2 regions of the Yersinia fenwicki genome follow, and region 2 is predicted to be linked to the other one. Evidence: predicted binding sites of a transcription regulator. Region 2 holds the regulator's gene; the other holds the start of a gene.

Region 1 (12,449 bases), 2.2 Mb from region 2:
TCGCCAGTTGGGTATTCAGAAAAAACCAGCAGGTAATCAGCAGCATGCCGCACAGGCGCTTTTTACAGGCGCGCGTTCGGTGCATAAGCTGTGATATTCCTTTAAATGCTGGCATGTTTACCCTGAATATGGCGCAATTAAATGATGCTATTGGCGAGTATAGAATTATCCCACTGTTTTTAGAATGGATTGTCCGGTTACGCTAAATGAAATGAAAGGTTGCCTAAAGGTTATACTGTTGAATTTATTATATTTATTTTTAATAAAACCGCTAAGATGGCATAGGTTGGAGCAAAAATTTACTTTTCTTTAAGCAATTCTTATTCGTTAGGATAAAAACGCATTAGGGTAAAAACCGCGCCAGCATATATAACCGGCGCGGCTGAAAGTGAAAATCTACCAGGAATAACTGACGGTGGCGGTAGCAACACGGCCGCTGCCATAGAAACAGGCCGCCATTTGTGCACAACTGGCTACATATTCTTTGTTAAATACGTTATTAACGTTGACCTGCAAACTGGTGCCTTTCATTGATGGTAAAGCTTGCCCCAGTTCATAACGCATCATCCAGTCATATAACGTAACCGCCGGGACTTTAAAGCTGTTTTTCGCATCACCCCAACTGGTGCCGATGTAGCGCACGCCAACACCGGTGGATAAACCATCTATCACACCTTTATCAAAGCTGTACATACCCCACAGTGAGGCCGAATGACTGGGTGTGCGAGCGGGCATTTTGCCTAATTCAGCGGCGGTCTTGGTTTCACGTACTTTCCCTTTGGTGTAGGTATAGGCGGCAATAAGGTTGATATTATCGTTAATCTCACTGTTTAACTGCGTTTCGATCCCCTGAGACTGAACTTCGCCAATGGGTACGTTATAGGCCAGTGACTGATCGTATTGGCTAATGTTTTTCTGACGTAAATCATACAGTGCGGTGGTCAGCAAAGTGCTGCTGCCCGGCGGCTGGTATTTAACGCCGAGTTCGACCTGACGTGCCGTGACCGGGTCTAATGCACCGGTACCAGGTGCACCTTTGGCGGTACTTGGCTCAAATGAGGTGCTGTAGCTAACATAGGGTGAGATACCAGAATCAAAGGCATACAACACACCGCCACGGCCGGTAAATGCATGATCGTCTTGTTGATCTTGCATGACGGTTTTACGGTTCATGGTTTTTAACTGTGACCAGTCATAGCGCCCGGACAACAGGAAGTTCCACTTATCCAGTTCGATTTGATCTTGTAAATACACCCCCACCTGATCCAGTTTGGTCAAATCACTACTATTCAGTGACAGGTCACTGTCTTTGATATTCAGGCCATAAACCGGTGATACCCAATCCAGATTATATTTTGTCTGTACCGTGCCCATGTAGAATCGGCTATCAATGCGGGTGCGTTTGTAATCCAACCCGGTGAGCACCGTATGGTTGAGTTGACCGGTCCAGAAATCAGCTTGCAATTGGTTATCGACTGCAAACTCAGCGGTGGTCTGGCGTTCAATTTGTGGGCGGCGTGTCATGGTGCGGCTATCGGCCAGTAAATCCATAAAGACCAGATACTTATAGTCTTGCTTGTTATAGCTGTAACGCAGATTCTGACGGAATTTAAAGGTGTCATTGATGTAATGCTCAAGGGCATAACCGACTGAGGTTTGCTCGCGTTCAGATTGATCAAATGACGGATCACTGACGTTAAAATCGTAAGGTATTTTGCCGTAAGCGGTACCAAATACCGTGCCGGTCGCCGGTAAGAAGTTACGTGAACCGGCTTTGGGTTCTTTCTGATAGCTGGTTAATAAGGTAAAGGTGGTGTCTTCATTCGGAATAAAGGTTATTGCCGGGGCGATAGCAAAACGTTCCTGCTTGTAGGTATTCACCGCATCATCCTGCGTTCTGCCAATCCCATTCAGGCGATAGAGAACTTTCCCTTCATCATCTAAGATACCGCCGAAATCAAAAGCAGCTTCCGCTAGGCTATTATTACCCGCTCCTATCTGCACTTTGTGAATACTTTCAGCCGTTGGGCGCTTGCTGACCATGTTGATCAGACCACCCGGATTGACCTGGCCATACAGCACTGATGCCGGGCCACGAACCACTTCCACCCGCGCCAATAACCACGGATCAATCTGACCACCACGCCGTGCGCCACCCAGTGAGTTGTAGCTCAAGCCATCGAGAAAACGCGGTGCATAGCCGAAACCACGAATGATCACTTCGTCATTCATATTAGAGCCACCGCGATATTCCGGTACCACACCAGCGGTATAACGCAATGCTTGAGCAACAGAAGTTGCGCCTTGATCCTGTATTTGCTGGCGGGTAATAACCGAAATAGATTGCGGAGTGCGCATCAGCGGAGTATCAGTTTTTGTGCCGGTTGAACTGTTTTTGGCGGCAAAACCCGTATCTTGTTGTCCGCTATCCGTTTTGGCAACTACCACTAATTTATCTTCTTTTGCTGCTACCGTTTCTTGCGCGGTAGCTGCCGCTAAAGTCTGTAGAGAGGGTATGAATATCAGTGCGGAGGTCAATAATAAGGTTTTTGAGGTGTAGCTTGCCTGGAATGGCAATTTCCTTGGCATTTTCTTGCCGGAAATATCAAACATGATTTATCCCTACCTGGAAATACAATAATAAAAGTGCTGGATCCACCCAGATTTATTTATTATCCGGTATGGATATAAAAAAGATTTCTGCCCATTCAATCAGTTGCGGCTGTATCCTTATACATATTCGGGAATAAGGTGACGCTCAAGAAAGAACGCATACTATGTTATTGCAAATAATAATACTTCTCAATATTATTTGTATTCATATGGAAATAACAAATACATTGGATTTATAACAACGTCAAACGAAGGGGAAGCGCGCCGTTGGGGTCGTAGTGGCGTAAGCCACCGGAGTGCCCCGAGGTGGGGTAAACCCTTTACTCACTGAGTTATCAATAGCTTTATCATTAACCTCAAATGTATTTAACCTGACCACTTGCGGGCATACCTTTGTGCGATGAGTGGTGAATAGACTTGGCAATGAAATCAAGAGGATTGAGTGTGAGCACGACGAATGAACATCCTGATAGCCAGCGCTTACTAGCAGACACTTTAGCCGGTAGTGAATCATGGTGGCAGCAGATTGCACAGTGGGGAACGCCGCTGGTGGAGCCGATATCTGAGGATAAAGTCAGACTGACGTTTCTTTGGCGGGAGCCGGTAGCAGAGGCAGATGAACCGACTTATAGTCGTGTCTACATTGATGTTAACGGCGTGACAGACCATCACAGTACTCATCCTGAAACCCTACAACGCCTGGGCCAAACAGATGTGTGGTATTGGCAGGCTGAAGTGGAATCTGATTTTCGTGGCAGCTACAGTTTTATGCCGGTTACTGCGGAACATTGCCTGAATGTACCTGAGGGAACGCCACAAGAACGCCGGCAGGCACAGCGCAATTGGTGGATCTCCTTGATGGATTTGGCACAAAACGATCCGTTCAATCACACCGCCCCCCATTCCAGCTATCGCGGAAGGCTACTTTCTGCGGTGCATTTAACTGATGCCCTACCTCAGACCGCCTGGCAGCCAATTGATGCAGGCCAGCAACTCCCAACGGATACGCAACGGCTGCAATTGATTACCTGGCATAGCGAATTGCTAGGTAACAGCCGCAATGTGTGGATTTACCACACACACGGCACAGCAGATAACGCCGAGCGGCCATTGGCTATCTTGCTTGATGGGCAGTATTGGGCGACCAGGCAACCGATATTCGGTGTGCTGGATAATGAAACTGATGCCGGACGTTTGCCCGCCAGTGTGTATGTGCTGATCGACATTATTGACCAGCCCCATCGCTCAGTAGAGTTGCCTTGCAATCAGGATTTTTGGCTGGCGCTACAAACAGAGTTATTGCCGCAAGTTGCTGCGCGACAACCCTTTACTGACCAAGCCTCGCGCACCGTGGTGGCAGGGCAAAGTTTTGGTGGATTGGCCTCGCTATATGCCGGATTACATTGGCCGCAGCGTTTTGGTTGTGTGCTGAGTCAGTCCGGTTCCTTCTGGTGGCCGGATGTTGATAACTTCAAAGCTCTGACTGCCGGAACTGCCGAGCGTCAGGGCTGGCTGACAGAACAGGTTTACCAAGGTTTGGGTAATGATCATCCATTGAATATTTTTATGGAGGCGGGTCGCCGTGAAGATGTGATTTATCAGGTTAATGAGGCCATGAGCGAGGCGCTGCGTCAGGCGGGGCATCGATTACATTATCGGATTTATGCTGGCGGGCATGACTCGCTCTGCTGGCGCGGTGGGTTGATTGATGGATTACACCGCTTGCTTGCCTACTAAAATCGGAGCCTAAGTCACACCTTAAACCGCCCCTTTGGAATAACCAGAGGGGTGTGCGACACTGGATCATCAATGATCAAACAGGGCATACCAAAGACATGCTCCACCAGATCTGCGGTGATCACTTCACGCGGCTTTCCTTGGGTGACAATCTTTCCATCGCGCATGGCGATAATATGCGTGGCATAGCGGCAGGCATGATTCAGATCATGCAACACAGCAACCAGGGTATGGTTATGCTGTTGATTCAGGTTACTAAATAATTCAAGTAAATCAATCTGATGGGCGATATCCAGATAGGTGGTTGGCTCATCCAATAACAATAATGGTGTTTGCTGGGCCAGCACCATCGCTATCCAAACCCGCTGGCGTTGCCCGCCTGATAAAGCATCCACTGACCTGTCTGCCAGTTCACTGACGCCAGTGGCCTGCATGGCATCGCTGACTGCCTGCTTATCAGCCAGTGTCCATTGCTGCAATAATTTCTGGTGAGGGTAGCGGCCACGCGCCACTAGGTCCAGCACACTGATCCCGTCCGGTGCCTGCGAGCTTTGTGGTAATAAGCCCAAATGGCGCGCAACATGTCGGGTATCAAGGCTGGCAATGTTCTTACCATCCAAAATCACCTGACCTGCCTGCGGTTTCAGTAAGCGACTCAAGGCGCGCAGCAGTGTCGATTTACCACAGGCGTTGGGGCCGACGATAACCGTAAACTCACCATCAGGAATGGCGACACTCAGGTTTTCGCTGATTATCTTGCCGTCATAACCCAAGGTCAGCGCTTCAGCCCGTAAGCGAGGGATAGGTGAAGTGGTGGAACTAGCATTACTCATGATCGTCCAGACTCGCGGATTAAAAGCCAAATAAGATACAGACCACCGATGCTGATAGTCACAACACCGACTGGCAATTGATTAGGTGAAAACAGATGTTGGGCGCACAAATCAGCGGCAATTAATAACAGGGCTCCCATTAACGCAGACGCGGTCAATGTCACTGATGATGTGCCTGACAGGCGTTTGGCGATTTGCGGTGCGGCCAGTGCAATAAAGGAAATCGGCCCTGCCGCCGCCGTGACTGCTGCCATTAAAATGACGCCAATAGCCATCAGGCCCAACCGCGTTTTTTCGACTGGAACACCTAAAGCGCCCGCAGCATCATCACCCATTTCCAGCAACGGCATACGGCGGCTCAGTAACATAGCCACCACGGCGGCGATGGCAATAAACATCACTGATGGCAGGCCCTTTGCCCACGTCAAACCATTGAGAGAACCGGCTCCCCAGGCGGCGGCAGTGATAGCCGCTTCTAATGAAGCGGTGATAGTCAGCCAGGTATTAAATGCCGTTAACATCGCGCCCATGGCGATACCGATAATAATCAGCCGAAAGCCCTGAATCCCCTGACGGTAGGCCAACAGATATACCGCGATAGCAGACAGTAATCCGCCTCCCAGTGCACTACTGGCAATCTCAAAATAGTTGCCATTGAACAGAGTAATCGCCACCAACGCGCCAGTATAAGCGCCTGCATTAAAGCCGATAATATCGGGGCTACCCAATGGGTTACGTACCAGAGACTGAAATATGGCACCACTGACCCCCAGTGCGGCCCCGAAAATCAACGCCATCATTGCCCGCGGTAAACGCCATTGATTGACGATAATATTCGCCGCACCGCTGGCATGGCCGAATAAGGCTTCAAATACTTGCCCCGGAGTAAGCGGTAATGTCCCGACCATTAAAGCCAGCATGGCCGCCAGCAAGCAGGCCAATAGCAGCAACCCACCGACCATCAAGCTACGGGGCTGGATGCGCAGATTGATGGGGCCATTAGAACGGCCAAATAACCACGGCGGAGTGGCGTGTTTCATAGCGCGGTCATCCTTTTATTACGGCGAACCAGCCAGATCAATAAAGGAGCGCCAATGAACGCCGTCACGATGGAAACTCGTAATTCACCGGGAACCAGAAAGCGCCCCACAATATCTGAAACTAATAGCAAAATGGGGGTCATTACCAGGGTGAAAGGGAGGATCCAGCATTGATCCGGGCCGACAATCCAGCGGGCAATATGTGGCACCATCAGGCCGACAAAGGCGATCGGACCAACAGCGGCGGTAGCAGCACCACACAGCAAGGTCACTGTCACCACGGCCCAAAACTGGGTTTGGGCAATGCGTGCACCAATTGCGGCGGCTAAATCTTCCCCCATGTGCATGGCATTGAGAGGGCGTGCCAATAGCAAGGCAATTACACTGCCGAGAAGAATAGCGGGCGCGACTGCCGCCACGACCGACATATCACGGATATCCAGTGAGCCTGCTTGCCAGAAGCGAACCCGGTCGTAGACCTGTGGATGTGTCAATGAGATACCGGTCGAGATCCCGAGTAATACTGCCCCGATAGCCACCCCAGAGAGTGTTAGGCGCAAAGGGTTGACTCGCCCGCCGCCCTGAGTTCCTACCCAATACACGATTAGGGTCGTGATCATCGCGCCGATAAAGGCCGAAAGCATATAGCCGTGAATGGCATGAACGCCAAAAAGAGTAATACCTATCACCACGGCAAAACTGGCCCCAGCATTGACCCCCAAAATTCCCGGATCAGCTAGTGGGTTACGGGTCAGTGCTTGAATGACGGCACCCGATAACCCTAAGGCGGCACCGGCGAGCACACCAATCAAGGTGCGGGGTAGGCGGGACTCCAGAATTAAAATACTATCAGCATTGCTGTGTTCGCCCAGTAAACTTTGCCAGACCACTGAAAAGGGGATGGCTTTGGCACCGAGCATCAAGCTGGCGGCCATCACTAGCATCAATATAACAATGCTGAGTAATAGTAAAAGTCCACGGTGAGGTCGAGTGCATTTACCGAGTGCAGGGGCAGGTTTGAGCCGCTTTGATGAAAATTGGTTTGGGGGAACAGTCGCTGGCATTGTCACTCTTTTTAACAAATGCTGATTATTTATAAATGGTTATCGTTTTAATTATCATTATTATTTTCTAATATATGTTAACACGACTTATTATGAGAATGCATGGGTAAAACCCCATGCTAAGTAAGATTAATATTCTCTCTATCGCCCTGCTTTAAGATGATTAAGACTTAGCTTTAAACATTTCCTCAAGCCGTGTTAACAATTTACTCGCACTGTAGTAATCCAATCGGAAGGTATCATAGCCTGCGGCATACACTCGATTGTGTTCAATTGCGGGGATATGAGCTAAAAACTTATTACTTTTCAATGCATCAATTGCCGGTTGATCGCCGGAAAACAGTAAAATAGTCTCGCCATTCAGGCCCTCGGCCAGCTTCTCTCCACCCAGTTGAATAATGTCTTTGCGGTGACCCATACTGGTATTGCCTTTCACTGCATCAGGAACCTGAGCCAGTGTGAAGCCCAATTCCTGCAACAATTTTCCCTGCGCTGAATTTTCAGTCCACAAATTGGCGGTACTGTCGGCCGCTTGATAGACAAAGGCTGAGGTGGGTTGTGGTGGCAGCGTAATGTTCTGCTTTACCTCATTGAGTCGATCAGTGAATGTTGCAATGACTCGCTGCGCATCAGCCTCATGCCCTGTCGCCTGCCCAAGCAAAATCGCCAGCTGCTGCCAACTCTTGTCATCATAATTAATCACCAATATGGGGGCGATAACCGACAACTGCTCATACAACTTCAACGCTGAATCTCCGCCAGTGGCAGAAATAATAATCAAATCTGGATTCATTCCCGCGACAGCTTCCGCATTTGGCTCTGTCTGGTATATCGGCACCAGTTTTTTAGCTTTGGCAACCTCTGACCATTGAGTAAAGAAACCTTGGTTATCAGCTACTGTGGTACCAGGTACGGTCGCCCCACTGGCAATGACTGGAGCATTGATTGCCAGCAAAGTTCCGGTGATAGTGATGCTGGTGGAAACAATCCGCATGGGCTGCTGGGTCAGTGTCACCGGCCCTTTCGCCGTTTCTACGGTACGAGTCCATGCCGATGGTTTTTCGTCTGCCGGTGAAGTGTGTTTTTCTTGTGCAGGTTTGCAAGCGGATAAGCTGAACATCAGACTCAGGCAAGCCAGCCCAGCCAACCATGAGCGCCATCCTTGGGATTGAATAGCATGTGGGTAATGGAACATATCGCTGTTTGCTCATACTGTTTGAAAATAAGTCGTAATTTAGCATGCAAAAAATGAATAGTAGTAATTATTATTATCATTTGTGCGCGGTTAATAATCGCAGACCCTCTGTGGCTAGCCATTGCTAATCGTCCGTGTCACAGAGAGCTGTGACAGTGAGATTACCTAAATGTTGGAGCCAGCGATCATATGCGGTGTGATATGTCTAATCACATTTGAATGAATAAAAAGATTATTTCTCTGTTCCTATTTTATTGCTCAAAAAAACACCACATAAAACTACTCGGATAAATAGATTAATTTTGCTGTATATCACGCCTGATGGTTTGATATGAATTTTTGTTAGTATTTTATTTATCACGCTAAATCTTATTTAATAAGATATTTAATTCTGTTAATGAAAAAATGGGTAATGACCTACCTGTAATTAAATTAATTTGTTTGCTTATGATTTTTTAATTTAATAAGAATATCGGCGCTGTATTTATATTCAAAATAAATACATATTTCGTAAAAATACTGAAATTTATTAATGATTTTTAAAATCAAAATAAACGATGGTCATTTACATTTTAATAGATGAAATCAATCGGTTAGCTGCTATTGATCGGTGAGCTTGATCTTTTGTATTGGTTTTATGCTATTTTATTGTTTAATCCTGATAATCAGCTTTTTCCCTGCCTAAATTATCAGCGATAAACACCTTGAAATCTCAAGGAAATAAACTAAAAAAATAAAATACAGGGGTATTCCCGTGAATTTTCTAAAACATATCACCATCAGGATGGCGTTATTCTCTATTCTTGTTGTATTTTTGTTGCTATGGGGAGGCGTTTCAACATTGACATTATTTTCACTTAACCAATTAACGCAGTCCCTCCATTTGAGTTCGGAGCAACAGAAAAGCGTTAATATTATTAATCGGGGTAATGACCAATATTTCCGTGTGGTTACTCGTTTAACTCGTGCTGCTGCTTATCGTCAAAATGGGGCAATTGCCGATGCTGATCGTGAATTAGCTTCAGCCGGTGTTGCCCTTAAAAACACACAAGAAGCATTGCAGAAATTTAAGCTGCAATCTCATGAAGAAATGGATACGGCTCTGACAGAGAAAACCATCCAAAGCTGGTCAACACTGTTGGATAAAGGGATTGAACCGATGTTTAAAGCGGTGTCTGCGAGTCGCTTTGAAGACTATAACCGGATGTTTAACAATGAGTATCCACAATTCAGCCGAGAGTTTGGCGCCACAATCGAGAAATACAATTCGGCAGTGGATAAATCAACAGAGGCAGCCAGTTTGCGAGTGGAATTTCTGGTTACATGGTGTGAGCGGGCGCTACTGGCGGCACTTATTGCTGGCATCGTTATTTTGGTATTAACCGATCGTTATATTGTTAGCTATTTGGTGCGCCCACTGGATTCAATTAAGGTGCATTTTAGACGATTAGCACAAGGGCAATTAGGTAGGCCAATGTCTGGATTTGGCCGTAACTGTGTTGGACAATTAATCCCATACTTGCAAGAAATGCAAAATAGCCTGGTAAATACAGTATCGACTATTCGAAGTAGTACCGATGCGATTTACACTGGTGCTGGCGAAATAGCCGCTGGAAATGCCGATCTTTCTTCGCGTACCGAGCAACAAGCTGCGGCATTGGAAGAAACCGCTGCCAGCATGGAACAGTTAAATGCGACGGTGAAACAGAATGCCGAGAATGCCCATCAGGCCAGCAAGTTAGCCGAGAATGCTTCTACAACAGCCAAAAATGGAGGCCGCATTGTTAATGATGTTGTTGCGACCATGAGCAGCATTACTGAAAGCTCACGCCGCATCGCCGATATTATCGGCGTGATAAACAGTATCGCATTCCAAACCAATATTCTGGCATTAAACGCGGCGGTTGAAGCAGCACGTGCCGGTGAACAAGGGCGGGGTTTTGCAGTGGTTGCCAGTGAAGTCCGCAATTTAGCACAACGCAGCGCACAGGCGGCTAAGGAAATTGAAGGGCTAATTAGTGAGTCGGTATCAAGGGTTAATATGGGGTCACAGCAAGTTTCAAGAGCGGGGGAAACCATGGACAGCATTGTTCAGGCGGTGACGAATGTGACCGATATTATGGGCGAAATTGCTTCAGCTTCAGATGAGCAAAGTCGTGGTATTAGCCAAATTGGTCAGGCCGTCGCTGAAATGGATGGAGTCACGCAGCAAAATGCATCCTTAGTACAAGAATCTGCTGCCGCAGCTGCTTCATTAGAAGAACAAGCCCGTCAACTAACAGAAGCGGTGTCTGCTTTTAATCTATCGGATAAGACTCAGGCTGCTTAATAATATTAATTTGAATAGCTGCCACCCTACTAGCAAGATGCTGGCGGGGTGTTTTCTAATCATGATCATGGTTTTGTTGCTAACGCGCCCTCCAGTATTGCCGGTAAATTTGAGCAAGCTGATGGTGGTACGTTATTGCTAGATGAATTTGGCTATAAAAATAATTTTAAGTTAGCATATGTTATTGATTGGCTTTAAATATAAAGTAAGGTTGTTAATTTTCATTTTTTAGATATCAATAAAGATATTAATAAATATTCTATTTGAAGAAATGACTGGGTATAAAAATAAACAAGCCTATCATTCTGGATGTCTTTTTTGGAAAAAAAGAAAAATAGAATATTTAATTATAACTTTTATTTTAATGGAGATTAATATCCACCCCACGAATGACATGCTATTTTATTTCTGTGAAAATAGCATGTTTTATCGCCGATAAAATCAGTATATCAATACTGTGATGTTTTTATGTAATTGCCCATTTTTATACTTCCACCTATCTAAACTAAATAGGCAATTATGTGCGATCAAATCCATTAATTCCTGATGACATTCAGCCAATTGTAGTGACTAGAATTACTCTGAAGTTGATGAGCGTTCTGATGCTAATGATAAATTATCATCACTCACTGCTGGCTGGAATGAACTCATGTAATCGTACGAATTCTGCTCGATGGTCTGATGTTTTGAGCCACCATTTCGTTCCTGCATCAAATAGCCCAAACTGAAAATTACCATGATGGTTAATAACAAACAGGCAGAAAGACGTTTGTTGCTGAAAATACCTTGCACAGGCATTATTGCGTTAAGTATCGATACTCGTGAGTGATGGTCCGTTTCTACCGTCATTGCAGCTTGTTCATTTTCTGAGGAATCCGCTGTTTGCTCTGACATGATGTAAACAGTAGACTTCTGCTCGTTAACTACGGGTTCACTGAACTTAACCCGCTCGGTTTCAGTTCTTTCGGCAGTAGCAATCATGTTGCAAAAGCAGGGGTCTATCCTATAACCCATTTTCGGAATAGTTTGAATAATCCGCTGCTGCTTATTTTCGTCACCCAGCGCGACACGCAAAGTATGAATAGCATTCGGCAGGCTATTGTTACCAATAACTCGGTGTTGCCATACCCGTAGGGTTAATTGCTCGCGGGATAAAACTTCACCGGTATGTTCCAGTAAAGCTGAAACAAGTTTGAGCTGATATTCACCCAACCGCTTTTGTTCTTGTGTGATTTGGTGAGTAATAAAACCCGAAGTCATATCAATTGACCAATAATTAACGATATACGTGCAGTTTTTCATATTATTTTTCGACAATCCTAAGCAAGTGGTCGTATCAGTACTTCTCATCATTAAGGGATGCATTTACCTTTGGTGAAAGGTAAAGACTAAAGCACGATCGCTGGCAGTGTCTTTAATAAACTGGAGAAGTTAGTGGGAGCGGTTTGCAGTATTGATGAATAGGCGGTTTTTTTGTTGATCTTTCCTCGTCAATACCTTTATTAGGCAGAAAAATTTTCTTTGAGAATGTGGTTATTTCTATGTTTAATTATTTTAACCAGCATAATTCTATTTAGCTATAACGCGTCTTGGGCGAAGTTAAACCATGAGTTAGTGGCTGTCAGTAAGTCTTTTGTC
Region 2 (12,449 bases):
TCAGGCCAAAACTGACCTGTTACTGCCACAAGAGGATGGACGCTTGCAACAAATCACTACCGACGAAGGTGCTGCACTTTCTGTTGACGAGGCCATTGCCCGCTGGAGCTTTAACAACGGCGCATCCGCTGGAGCCGGTACCGATACCTTGCCGGGAGTGCCTTATCAATTGCTGCCACTTACCGCAGCGAAACAAACTTATGGTGTACTGGCAATTGAACCGGCCAATTTGCGTCAACTCATGGTGCCGGAGCAACAGCGTTTGCTGCAAACCTTTACCAGCCTGATTGCCAACGCATTAGAAAGGTTGCATCTGGCCCGCAGCGCCGAATTGGCCAAGCTGGATGCAGAACGCGAGCAACTACGTAATTCTCTGCTCGCAGCGCTTTCTCATGATTTACGTACGCCGCTGACAGTGCTATTTGGCCAGGCAGAAATCCTGACACTGGATTTGGCAGCTGAAGGCTCACGCCACGCGCCGCAAGCGAACCAAATTCGTCAACAAGTACTAAGCACCACCCGACTGGTCAACAATTTGCTCGATATGGCCCGCATCCAATCGGGCGGATTTAATCTACGCAAAGAGTGGCAGTCACTGGAAGAGATCGTCGGTAGCGCGTTACATATGCTGGAAACCACCTTGAATCATCACCATATTCGTGTCGAATTACCGGATGAAATGGTGTTGATCAATTGTGATGGCAGCTTGTTGGAACGGGTGTTTATCAATCTACTGGAAAATGCCCATAAATATGCCGGTTACGACGCATTACTAGGGATTCGCGCCACAGTGCAAGGTGAGTGGCTCAATGTCGAAGTCTGGGATAATGGCCCTGGAGTCACGGCTGGGCAGGAACAGCTTATTTTTGATAAATTTTCTCGTGGTAACAAAGAGTCAGCGATTCCAGGGGTGGGCTTGGGTTTAGCCATTTGCCATGCCATTATTGATGTACATGGTGGGCGTATCTGGGTTGAAAAGAGTCAAGAGGGTGGTGCGAGTTTCCACTTTACCTTGCCACTGGAGAAAGCGCCGGAAATTGAAGGTGAAAATATTGATGCTGAAAAATGACTATATCTCCGACTAATATTCTCATCGTAGAAGATGAAAAAGAGATCCGCCGCTTTGTCCGCATTGCGCTGGAGAGTGAAGGCTGGCGCGTATTTGAAAGCGATACCCTACAACGGGGGCTGATTGAGGCTGGCACACGCAAACCGGATCTGATCATTTTGGATTTGGGTTTGCCAGATGGTGACGGCCTGACTTATATTCAGGATCTGCGCCAGTGGAGCGCCATCCCTATTATTGTGTTATCGGCCCGTAGCAGCGAAGAAGACAAAGTCGCAGCGCTGGATGCTGGCGCCGATGACTATCTCAGCAAACCTTTTGGTATTAGTGAATTACTTGCTCGAGTACGGGTGGCTTTGCGCCGTCATAGTGGCGGCAGCCAGGAAAGCCCGTTAGTGAGTTTTGCTGATGTCAGTGTGGATTTAATTAACCGCCAAGTCACACGCGCCGGTGTTGACCTCCACCTGACCCCCATCGAATTTCGCTTACTTTCAGCATTATTGGCCAATGCGGGTAAAGTCATTACCCAACGCCAATTACTCAACCAAGTCTGGGGGCCTAATTATGTCGAGCACAACCACTATCTGCGCATTTATATGGGCCACTTACGCCAGAAATTAGAAAGTGACCCTACCCGACCGCAGCACTTAATTACAGAGACCGGTGTCGGCTATCGTTTTATACCTTAACCATTTATTCACTATAAAATTCTTTTAAGGCTATGAATAATAAACCTAACGGCGTAACATCAGGATTTTAATGATAATAGGTCTTATTTATTATGAGCACTTGGTTGATTTACGCCCTGCTGTCTGCCCTCTCCGCTTCGCTGGTTGCTATCTTCGGTAAAATAGGTTTGCAGCATTTGGATGCCAATACCGCAACCGCTGTTCGCGCTGTGGTGATGGCGTTATTTCTAGTTGGCGTAGTCGTTATACAAGGGAAATTTAATATGGTCGGCACCGTATTAGCAGATAAAAAAGCGCTATTGTTTGTGGTACTGAGTGGTGTTGCTGGCGCATTATCCTGGCTGTTCTACTTTATGGCTATCAAAAATGGCAATGTCTCCCAAGTCGCACCAATAGACAAACTCAGTGTGGTTTTCGCGGTTATTTTGGCTTTTATTCTGTTTGGAGAGAAAATTTCTTTAATTGCGGGGCTAGGCGTAGCATTTATTACCGCCGGAGCCTTAATGGTGGCATTAGGATAATTAATCCTTAATAAGGAAATAAAAAAAATTCAATTTACCGATCTTCACATAACGTATTTTTTACAAAGCTTAAACTCTGAATTTAAAATATATCTCTGCACTCCATCTCATTCATCATATGACACCCTCCGTAACATCCTATCCGAATAAAGATACCCTCCCCAAAGGACATAAAAATATCATGAATTAAGTTATTGATAATAATCATAAAAATATTATTATCGGTGATGATAAAAAATTGAGGAAGTACTAAAAGAGAAGAATAATGTATTGCGAGAGAGGTATACAGAAGATACGCTATATTTTAGCGTAAACTTGCCTGATATTGACCCGATTGTACATGCGTTGTCTTCCTTTGCGCGCAAAGAGGCTTAACAGGCCAATATAAAATACTGGAATTCAGCCATAAATAATTTCACTAATAGTTGTATCACTGCCAGGAATTAATAAAATTTAAACCTTATTGATACTCCCTCTGGCGAAATAGCGCCAACTGGCGCTATTTCTTGCCCGAGACTACGGCTTACCTGCCAATACATCGCTGACAATATCAACTGCTTCCTGCTCTATCTTTTCGCGATGCTCTGCACCAAGGAAGCTTTCACAATAAATCTTGTAGGCATCTTCGGTACCCGATGGTCGCGCTGCAAACCAACCATTTTCCGTCATCACTTTCAGCCCACCAATGGATGCACCATTGCCCGGTGCTGCGGTTAAACGCGCGGTGATAGCATCGCCTGCCAGCGTACTGGCTTTCACCATTTCAGGGGACAATTTAGACAAGGCATTTTTCTGCGCCTGCGTTGCCGGAGCCTGAATACGGTTATAGCTTGGCGCACCAAAGCGTTGCGCTAAACCATCATAGTGTTGTTGTGGATTTTTACCGGTCACCGCAGTGATTTCAGCCGCCAGCAAGCACATGATAATACCGTCTTTATCGGTCGACCAAGGTTTGCCATTAAAGCGCAGGAAGGATGCTCCGGCGCTCTCTTCACCACCGAATCCAAAGCTGCCGTCGTACAAACCATCAACAAACCATTTAAAACCCACCGGCACTTCCACCAGCTTACGGCCCAAATCAGCAACCACTCTATCTATCATCGCGCTGGATACCAACGTCTTACCCACTGCCACATCAGCGCCCCACTGTGGACGGTGCTGGAACAGGTAATTGATTGATACCGCAAGATAATGATTCGGATTCATCAAACCGGCAGGCGTAACGATACCGTGACGGTCATAATCGGGATCGTTGGCAAAAGCCAAATCGAATTTATCACGCAAAGCCAGCAAACCCGCCATCGCGCATTCTGATGAACAATCCATACGGATCACGCCATCATGGTCCAGATGCATAAAGCGGAAAGTCTGATCAATGGAATCATTAACCAATGTTAGATCTAGCTTATAGTGCTCAGCAATACGTTGCCAATAAGCAATACCGGAGCCACCAAGCGGATCAACACCTAACTTCAAACCAGCATTTTGAATAGCAGGAATATCAACGACATCGACCAAATCTTCTACGTATGGCTGAATCAAATCCTGCTCACGCAGATGATTACCACGCCAGGCTTTATCCAGTGTCTGGCGCTTAACACCCTCTAATTTCAGACTGAGCAACTGATTAGCGCGTTTTTCAATCACTGAGGTGAGATTGGTATCGGCTGGGCCGCCATTCGGTGGATTATACTTGATACCGCCATCTTCCGGCGGGTTGTGCGACGGCGTGATAACAATGCCGTCAGCCAGATCTTTGCCTTGCGCGTTATAGCACAAAATCGCGTGGGAAATAGCTGGGGTTGGCGTGAAACCATTATCTTGCTGCACCACCACATCCACACCATTAGCGGTCAACACTTCCAATACGGAAATAAAGGCTGGCTCTGACAACGCATGGGTATCTTTACCCACATAGCACGGGCCGGTAATACCGTGTTGGTGACGAACTTCAGCGATCGCCTGAGCGATTACCACAATATGGGCTTCATTAAAACTGTGGCGCAATGAGCTGCCACGGTGGCCTGACGTCCCAAATTTAACTGCGTGGGCCTGATTTTCAGCATCAGGTTGCAACACATAATATTGCGACGTCAACTGAGCAACATTAATCAAATCGCTTTGCTGGGTCGCTTGCCCGGCACGAGGGTGATTAGCCACAGTTACTACTCCCTATCTATCCATCATTGTGCAAATTGCAGGAGTATTCGCGGCCTGCAACTCCTACTTCTTTGGGTATCGTTTCAACGAAATTAGATAGTCCCGCACACTTTATCGGTCAAATCCGGCGGGAACTGCATTGTCAGCATGATGTGTTGCACCATACTGCGTTTGCGCTCGGTATTGGTATTGGTAATAACCCAGTATGGCGTACCTGGCACATGTTTAGGCTTGGTGTGTGTCCCGTTTTGCAACAAAGTTTGTTGATCACCGGCAAAATAGACCCGAGTACGACCATGTAAGGACTCGGTCGCTTCGGCAAATGCCTGAGCATCTAAGGTATATAAGGTAGAAAGCACCAACATAAAGCGGTTAACCGCCCGATTCTGCTCAGCATATTCATCAGATAACAGTAATTCACGTACCGCACGAACCCTATCCTTTGGTGCTGGAGCCGTAGCTGTTTTGGCGACATCATGACCGGCAATATTATGGGTAGATGAGCCAGGTACCGGCTGACCGGCCGTAAACTTCAGCATGCGCCGTAAAATGTCGGAGGCACTCTCGCCAATGTGTTGCGTATGGCTGGCAATATAGCGATAAAGTTCTTCGTCGAGTTCAATAGTTTTCATCTTTATCCAGTACGGTTTTCTACTTTCTTATGCATATCTTAGGATTATAAAGTCAAAGCGCGCTAACGAGTACCTTTATCATGGCTTTATCCGCGATAAATTCCTAATACCTCAGCCACGACTTAATAATACACATGAACCCTCATCGTGAGCAGCACACCCCCGCGTAGTCATGATACCCTAACCACAATATCTCTCAGTATGAACTTCGCCATGAAATTAAACTTCCGCCGACAAAACGCACTTTCACCCACGTCCTCCCTGCCGATCATCTTGATTCATGGGTTATTTGGTAACCTTGATAACCTCGGTGTATTAGCCCGTGATTTACATAAAGATCACGATGTTATCCAAGTTGATTTGCGCGATCACGGTTTATCCCCACGCTCACCCGAGGTGAACTATCCCGATATGGCACGGGATGTGCTGGAACTGATGGAAAGGCTGGAGATTAAAAAAGCGATTATTATTGGGCATTCTATGGGTGGAAAAGTGGCGATGGCCATGACAGCAATAGCGCCCGACCGCATAGAAAAACTGGTGGCAATAGATGTCGCGCCCATCGATTATCAAGTGCGTCGCCATGATCAGATTTTCACAGCTATCAATGCAGTGAGTGATGCGGGTGTGACTCAACGTCAGGAAGCCGCTCAACTGATGCGCGAATTAATAAAAGAAGAAGGTGTTATTCAGTTCTTATTGAAATCATTCCATAACGGTGAGTGGCGGTTTGACGTACCCGCATTGTGGGATCAATACGAAAATATTGTTGGCTGGCAACCTATTCCCCCTTGGCCACATCCTATTTTGTTTATTCGCGGTGAACTGTCACCTTATATTCAAGACAGCTATCGTGATGAGATTGCCCGTCAATTCCCGCAAGCGCGTGCCCATGTTGTCGCTGGAACCGGGCACTGGGTGCATGCAGAAAAACCTGCTTCTGTCTTACGCGCTATTCATCGCTTTATTGATGAAGAGAATGATGAAGATAGGACTGGCGAAAAATAGCGCTGAGCAAAAAACAAACCATGCGCGACAGATGTTGATTAAAAATCATACCCTGGGGAAAAGAAATGTATTTCCTGTGGAAAAATTGTGCAAAAAAGAGTGAATTAGCCCAATCTAATCACAGTAAGGCATTGTCGTTGCTCGGTTGGCTAGGGTATTATGGCGCGCTATAAATTTGCTCCGATATTGGGTAGCAAATGCAAATTCAGGCTGTTGGTTCATACCCAACTGAAGGGTTGTTGTTGTGTTATTAGCAGCATCAACTCAGGAAGGTATCGGCCTGAAACGTGTAAACCGAATCGTCAGAGATTTCTGATGTAAATCCCTTGTAGTACCGCTACCTATGGCAAAAGAACAAACGGATCGCACGACGCTGGATCTGTTCGCAGATGAACGCCGTCCGGGGCGCCCGAAAACAAACCCATTATCCCGTGATGAACAGCTTAGAATTAATAAGCGAAATCAACTACGGCGCGATAAAGTACGTGGTTTACGGCGCGTGGAACTGAAAATTAATGCCGATGCCGTCGACGCTCTCAATAGTCTTGCTGAGCAACGTAACATCAGCCGTAGTGAACTGATTGAACAGATGTTGCTGGCTCAATTGGCACACTCACAAGAAGGGTTTTAACCCTATCGGTTATCACGACGGCGTGGCGTAAGTGATTACGCCACGCCAATATCTCTACCTCAGATTTAGAAAGTTTCCCAGTTTGCGTTGTTGTCTACCTTGGCAATAGGCGCTGTCGTTAATACCGTAGCCCGAGGTTTGGCTACCGATTTTGTCCGCACATCATCTGATTGCAATTTAAACACTGCCACAGCTTGGTTTAACTGAGTCGCTTGCTCCTCTAGCGCGGCGGCAGCGCGCGAAGCTTGCTGTACCAACGCAGCATTTTGCTGAGTCACACTGTCCATTTCAGCCACTGCCTGTCCGACCTGAGTGATACCTTTGCTTTGCTCATCTGACGCCGAGGCTATCTCACCCATTAAATCGGTGACATTGGTGATGGAACGAACAATTTCATCCATAGTTATCCCGGCACTTTCTACCAAAGCCGAGCCACTACTGACTCGGCTAACAGACTCAGTTATCAGGCTATCAATCTCTTTTGCCGCTTGAGCACTGCGCTGGGCCAAATTACGGACTTCACTGGCAACCACGGCGAAACCGCGACCTTGTTCACCTGCTCTGGCCGCTTCAACCGCAGCATTCAGTGCCAGAATATTGGTCTGGAAAGCGATACTATTAATCACTGTTGTAATTTCAGCTATTTTGCGTGAACTGGCTGAAATCTCATCCATGGTATGAACCACATCAACTACCAGCGCACCACCTTTTTTGGCAGTAATAGAAGCATTAGCTGCCAGTTGGCTGGCATGATGCGCATTATCCGCGTTATGTTTCACCGTTGCCGTCAACTGCTCCATACTGGCGGCGGTCTCTTCCAATGCGGCTGCCTGCTCCTCAGTTCGCGATGATAAATCGGTATTACCGGCTGAAATTTCTGCCGCCCCGTGATAAATCCCATCAGTGCTGCTGCGGATAGCTTTTACCGTATTGGCCAAACTGGCTTGTACATCACGTAGCAGCGGAAATAATTTCCCAACACAATTACGACCAAAATCGTTAATAGGTTGGCCCAGTTGACCAGAGGCAATCACGCGAAAATGTGCGCGAATGTCATCCAATGGACGAACCAGGTTAGCCAACAGGTAGCGATCGGTTGCCAGTAAGATCACTAATCCGGCCAGCAAAGCAGAGATCAATATCATACTGCTCACTTTTGTCAGGTGAGTAAATTGTTCTTTAGCCACCCCGATGGCCTTGGATGCAGCTTGATTAAAATTCTCCGCAACAGAGCCATATTGTCGGCTCAGCGCCGGCACTGTCTTTTTGGCTAAATCCTGATAAGCCGCACTGTTATTCGCCATTGCCGCCTCATACAGCGGAGTGACACCTTGATCAATCAATCCGCTCCACCCATCAATCACACCATTTACCAATTTGGGATCAATCTGTGCATGGTCGATGGCTGTAAACTGCGCCAACTTCTGTTTCAGATTTTCAAGTGCTGCATTGGATGATTTAAGTTCCTTATCTGCATCTGCAATGTTGCCGCTCTGACGGTAATCGACTCAGCGAGCAAGACGTGTCACCATCCGAAAATATTGATCCGTCCCCTGATTAACTAAATTCATGTTTTCAACTAACACACTATTAGCATTAGAGGATTGAGTTAGTTGATTCAACGATAGCAACGTATAACCAGATACGCCGCCCCATAGCAGGCAAAATGCCCCAAGTACCCAAAGCAGCGCGGCTCTGATAGTAATATTTCTTAAAAACTGCATGTTTGTTCTCCTTCACTGCAAATTGCAACCATTCGGTTACATCGCTGTTATCGGCAATGAGGTTATAAGGTTGAGCCACTTACAAAAATTTAATATCGCATAATCTTGATATCGGCCCGACGAGATTTTCTGGCATTATATGGCCCTATACATGTGTTATATTATTGGGTCAAACGCTCAGTAGTTTGCATAACAATTTGAATTTAAAAGGTATTAAGTTATATGGCAACTGTAGGCATTTTCTTTGGCAGCGATACTGGCAATACCGAAAACATTGCCAAGATGATCCAAAAGCAACTCGGTAAAGATGTTGCTGAGGTTCACGACATTGCCAAAAGCACTAAAGAAGATTTAGAAGGCTTTGATATTCTGCTCATCGGTATCCCAACCTGGTATTACGGTGAAGCTCAATGTGATTGGGATGATTTCTTCCCGACACTAGAAGAAATTGATTTCAACGGCAAATTGGTTGCTATATTTGGCTGTGGCGATCAGGAAGACTATGCAGAATATTTCTGTGATGCGATGGGAACAGTGCGCGATATCATCGAACCACGCGGTGCTGCTATCGTCGGTCACTGGCCAACATCTGGCTACCACTTTGAAGCATCCAAAGGCTTGGCGGATGACGATCACTTTATTGGTTTAGCTATTGATGAAGATCGTCAGCCAGAATTGACAAATGAGCGCGTTGAAGCTTGGGTTAAACAGATCAGCGAAGAACTGAATCTGGCCGATATTACCGGTTAATTTGTCATGTCGGAAACGCGAGGATGAAATTTAATATTGCCGCGCGTTTCCGCTGCTTCTATCCCTCTGGTTATACTCTGTTAAGCCACCCACAAATCCGCACTTTCATCCGTGCAAAATGAAAATAAACTGCTACAAATTTGTAACCTTATATTTTGCAGTCATATACTTAAATTATGCGACAATCCCATTCATCAATACATTGCATGATTAATCGGGCAAAGTGTGCAATTATATCTTTGTTAACAACCACGGTTTTCATTTGGGGCTAGCAGTTCTATAATGAGACGCAATTGAGAATATTGCGCCACGGATGTCATAGGCTGAACAGCCTTAATTTGAATCGATAGTAACAGGACTGAATCCGCATGACTGACAACAACAAAGCCTTAAAAAACGCAGGCCTTAAAGTAACACTGCCACGGCTTAAAATTCTGGAAGTGTTGCAAGATCCGGTGTGCCATCACGTCAGCGCGGAAGATCTTTATAAAAAGCTGATCGACATCGGTGAAGAAATTGGTTTGGCAACGGTTTACCGTGTACTGAATCAGTTTGATGATGCCGGTATTGTTACCCGCCATAATTTCGAAGGTGGTAAATCAGTCTTTGAGCTGACGCAGCAACATCATCACGATCACCTGATTTGCCTGGATTGCGGCAAAGTGATCGAATTTAGTAATGAATCCATTGAATCGCTTCAACGTGAAATTGCTAAACAGCATGGTATCAAGCTAACCAATCACAGTCTGTATCTGTACGGCCACTGTGAAAGCGGCGATTGCCGTGAGAATGAATCTGCGCACGATAAAAGATAATGTAGTTTTATCGCGTTGATTTATAAATATTTTAAGCGTTATTGAATTAAATAATCTGCAAGATGGCCGCCTTTCCCGCTCAGTCATCCGAGTACAACTCGGTCGGGAGTCAGGTGGTCATTCTTATTTATACCCTATTGCTACCTACATAAATTTAAAGCAAAAAAAACCCCGGACTTACCGGGGGAAAAACCATCAACTCAACTTCACTTAATAGTGTTTACCTAAACCTCAGCAAACAGGGGTTAACATCAGACACAGCACTTTGACAGCAATAGTCAAACCTTAACCGGCTCCGCACGACTACTGCGTTTACCATCCGGGCTAATGGAACGAATCAATACGTCGCCACTGACTTTAGGTTGTGCTTTGGCATCATATTTCTGCCATTGCTTACCGCCATCGGTGGAATACTCAATTATCAGCCCCGGCAAGGAGATGTTAGCTTCCAACGCCCCTGCGACAATGCGTGCTCCCGGAATCGGTAAGCGGTAAGCCACACCCGCTTTATCCAGTTTTGCTAATTCACGTTGGCCCATGATGTTGGCAAAACGCTGCCAATCGGTACTCAACGCCTTGGTGTCAACCATGTGCGTTTCGCCACCTTTGTACTCACGGCCAGCTTTATAATCCTGCTCCCAAGACGCACGATGCCAGGCACGTTCAGCCAGTGGTAATACACGAGGGAAAATCATGTATTCCATTTGTTCATCAGTTCGTACTGTTTCGTTCCACGATTGACCGGAAATACCGTGCACACCAGGCCAAGGTTTATCACTTTTAGCACTGAAATGATTACCGTCACGGTCGACCGATGTTTCCGCATTTTGTGGCATGTTATCCGGCGCGAAACTAAAGACTTTAGCTTCGTCGCTAAAGCGAGTTGCCCAGTAATAACCGCGCTCATTGGGGTTAACTTCATATGGCATGTCGAAGTAGACATAATCCGGATTCGATGCGACCACTTCATACCCTTTATTGGCCCAATCATTGATTGAATCGGCCCCGCCCCAATAGAGGGTATCCCAGAAATTAACGCCCACCCGTTTAGTGGCAAAGTCTTTCGACGATTTGGCATCTTTAAGACCGTCTTGCCAGGCTTGCATTTTTTCAATGCCATGAGCATTCACCAACTTGCTGACTTCAATAGCAAAGTGGCTGGAAAGGTGCTCAACATCCTGAATTTTTCCTTGCTTGACCATATCCTGACAAACTTGTGATTTGGCCCACGGCTTATCTTCAATACTCTTATCAATAATGCCTTTTCCTGGCTCAATCGTGCCATTTTTGTCCTGGAAGCCCGCGCCCAGTCGGATATTTTTCGCCTCATCACCGCCAAAATGCCAAGTGTTGAGAGGCATACCCGCTTCTTTGTGCATCTCAGCCATTTCGCCAATCACTTTGTCGACAAAGCGTTTAGACGAATCCAGACACGGGTTGAGATAACTTTTGCGTTCATAGAACTGAACAGAAGTCGTGTTGGAATCATCTGTCGGGTCAACCAGGCGGAATTCGTTGGCCTCTTTTTCCTTACCCTGCTTCATCAAATTGTTGTAACGAGCTTCCATTGAGACGACTGCTGCTCGCGCATGGGCGGGCATATCAATCTCAGGGATGACCTCAATTTGGCGGGCTTTAGCGTATTTCAAAATGTCGATGTAATCATCACGGGTAAAGTGACCGGAGCCCAAATTATTGCTATCTGGGCCAGAGCCCAATTGCGGCAGTAAGCAGGTGTTTTCCGTTAAATCGTGGCAACGCTTGCTGCCCACATCGGTCAGTTCTGGTAGGCCTGGTATCTCAATACGCCAGCCTTCATCATCGCTCAGATGGAAGTGGAATTTATTCAGTTTGTAAGCGGCCATCTGATCGAGCAAACGCAATACTGCATCTTTAGTTTTGAAGTTACGCCCGACATCCAGGAAAACACCACGGTATTCAAAGCGTGGCGCATCTTTGGCATCCAATGTCGCAATCTTCTTGCTACCATCAGTCGGGACTAAAGAAAGGATAGATTGCAGGCCGTAAAATACACCTGTAGGGTCAAAACCAATGACTTGTGCGCCCTTTTCACCGATTTTCAGCTCATATGCCCCTGAAACGGCTAAGTCACCTTTAAAAGCAGACGGCTGAATTAAGGTTTTAATCGGGAACCCCGTTGAACCCAACTTCAAGCCAAGTAATTCAAAACGCTGCATCACCGCGTCAGCAGCGGGCTTTGATAAAGTACTCAGATCAAGCGCCACACCTTGACTCAAGTCGGCATCTTGTTGGTGAACCTTCACTTCCATTGGTGTCGGGATAATTTGCCCACGCAGGTTAGTCGCCGCTAATGTTTTCACCGCCTCATTTTTAACGAAGCGAGATTCCGGCGTCATTAATACGTTATTGTCGTCTTTAGTGCGTTTCCACTGATCGCCCGTAAACTGAGTCAGATATTCATTAATATCTTC

What was found. Region 2 encodes Fur, which represses iron uptake genes when iron is present. Its sites were predicted from a motif close to ATAATAATGAGAACNACTATCAA; they were not measured.
Positions count from the first base shown of each region.
Region 1: ACF3VQ_RS02920 (TonB-dependent siderophore receptor) is a predicted target of Fur. The motif match lies at 2,790-2,812, and genes of this name have one in related genera.

Region 1 covers NZ_CP170755.1:641,085-653,533, forward strand. The annotation lists gene ACF3VQ_RS02915 (hypothetical protein) at 1-85, opposite strand, end outside; gene ACF3VQ_RS02920 (TonB-dependent siderophore receptor) at 397-2,613, opposite strand; gene fes (enterochelin esterase) at 3,058-4,350, shown strand; gene ACF3VQ_RS02930 (ABC transporter ATP-binding protein) at 4,365-5,183, opposite strand; gene fepG (iron-enterobactin ABC transporter permease) at 5,180-6,223, opposite strand; gene fepD (Fe(3+)-siderophore ABC transporter permease) at 6,220-7,287, opposite strand; gene fepB (Fe2+-enterobactin ABC transporter substrate-binding protein) at 7,451-8,482, opposite strand; gene ACF3VQ_RS02950 (methyl-accepting chemotaxis protein) at 9,237-10,811, shown strand; gene ACF3VQ_RS02955 (sigma 54-interacting transcriptional regulator) at 10,860-11,009, shown strand; gene ACF3VQ_RS02960 (transcriptional regulator) at 11,388-12,113, opposite strand.
Region 2 covers NZ_CP170755.1:3,191,617-3,204,065, forward strand. The annotation lists gene kdpD (two-component system sensor histidine kinase KdpD) at 1-1,069, shown strand, start outside; gene kdpE (two-component system response regulator KdpE) at 1,066-1,755, shown strand; gene ACF3VQ_RS14610 (EamA family transporter) at 1,848-2,276, shown strand; gene pgm (phosphoglucomutase (alpha-D-glucose-1,6-bisphosphate-dependent)) at 2,793-4,436, opposite strand; gene seqA (replication initiation negative regulator SeqA) at 4,529-5,068, opposite strand; gene ybfF (esterase) at 5,282-6,076, shown strand; gene ybfE (LexA regulated protein) at 6,420-6,707, shown strand; partial or broken gene ACF3VQ_RS14635 (methyl-accepting chemotaxis protein) at 6,773-8,431, opposite strand; gene fldA (flavodoxin FldA) at 8,654-9,181, shown strand; gene fur (ferric iron uptake transcriptional regulator) at 9,550-9,996, shown strand; gene ACF3VQ_RS14650 (beta-N-acetylhexosaminidase) at 10,275-12,449, opposite strand, start outside.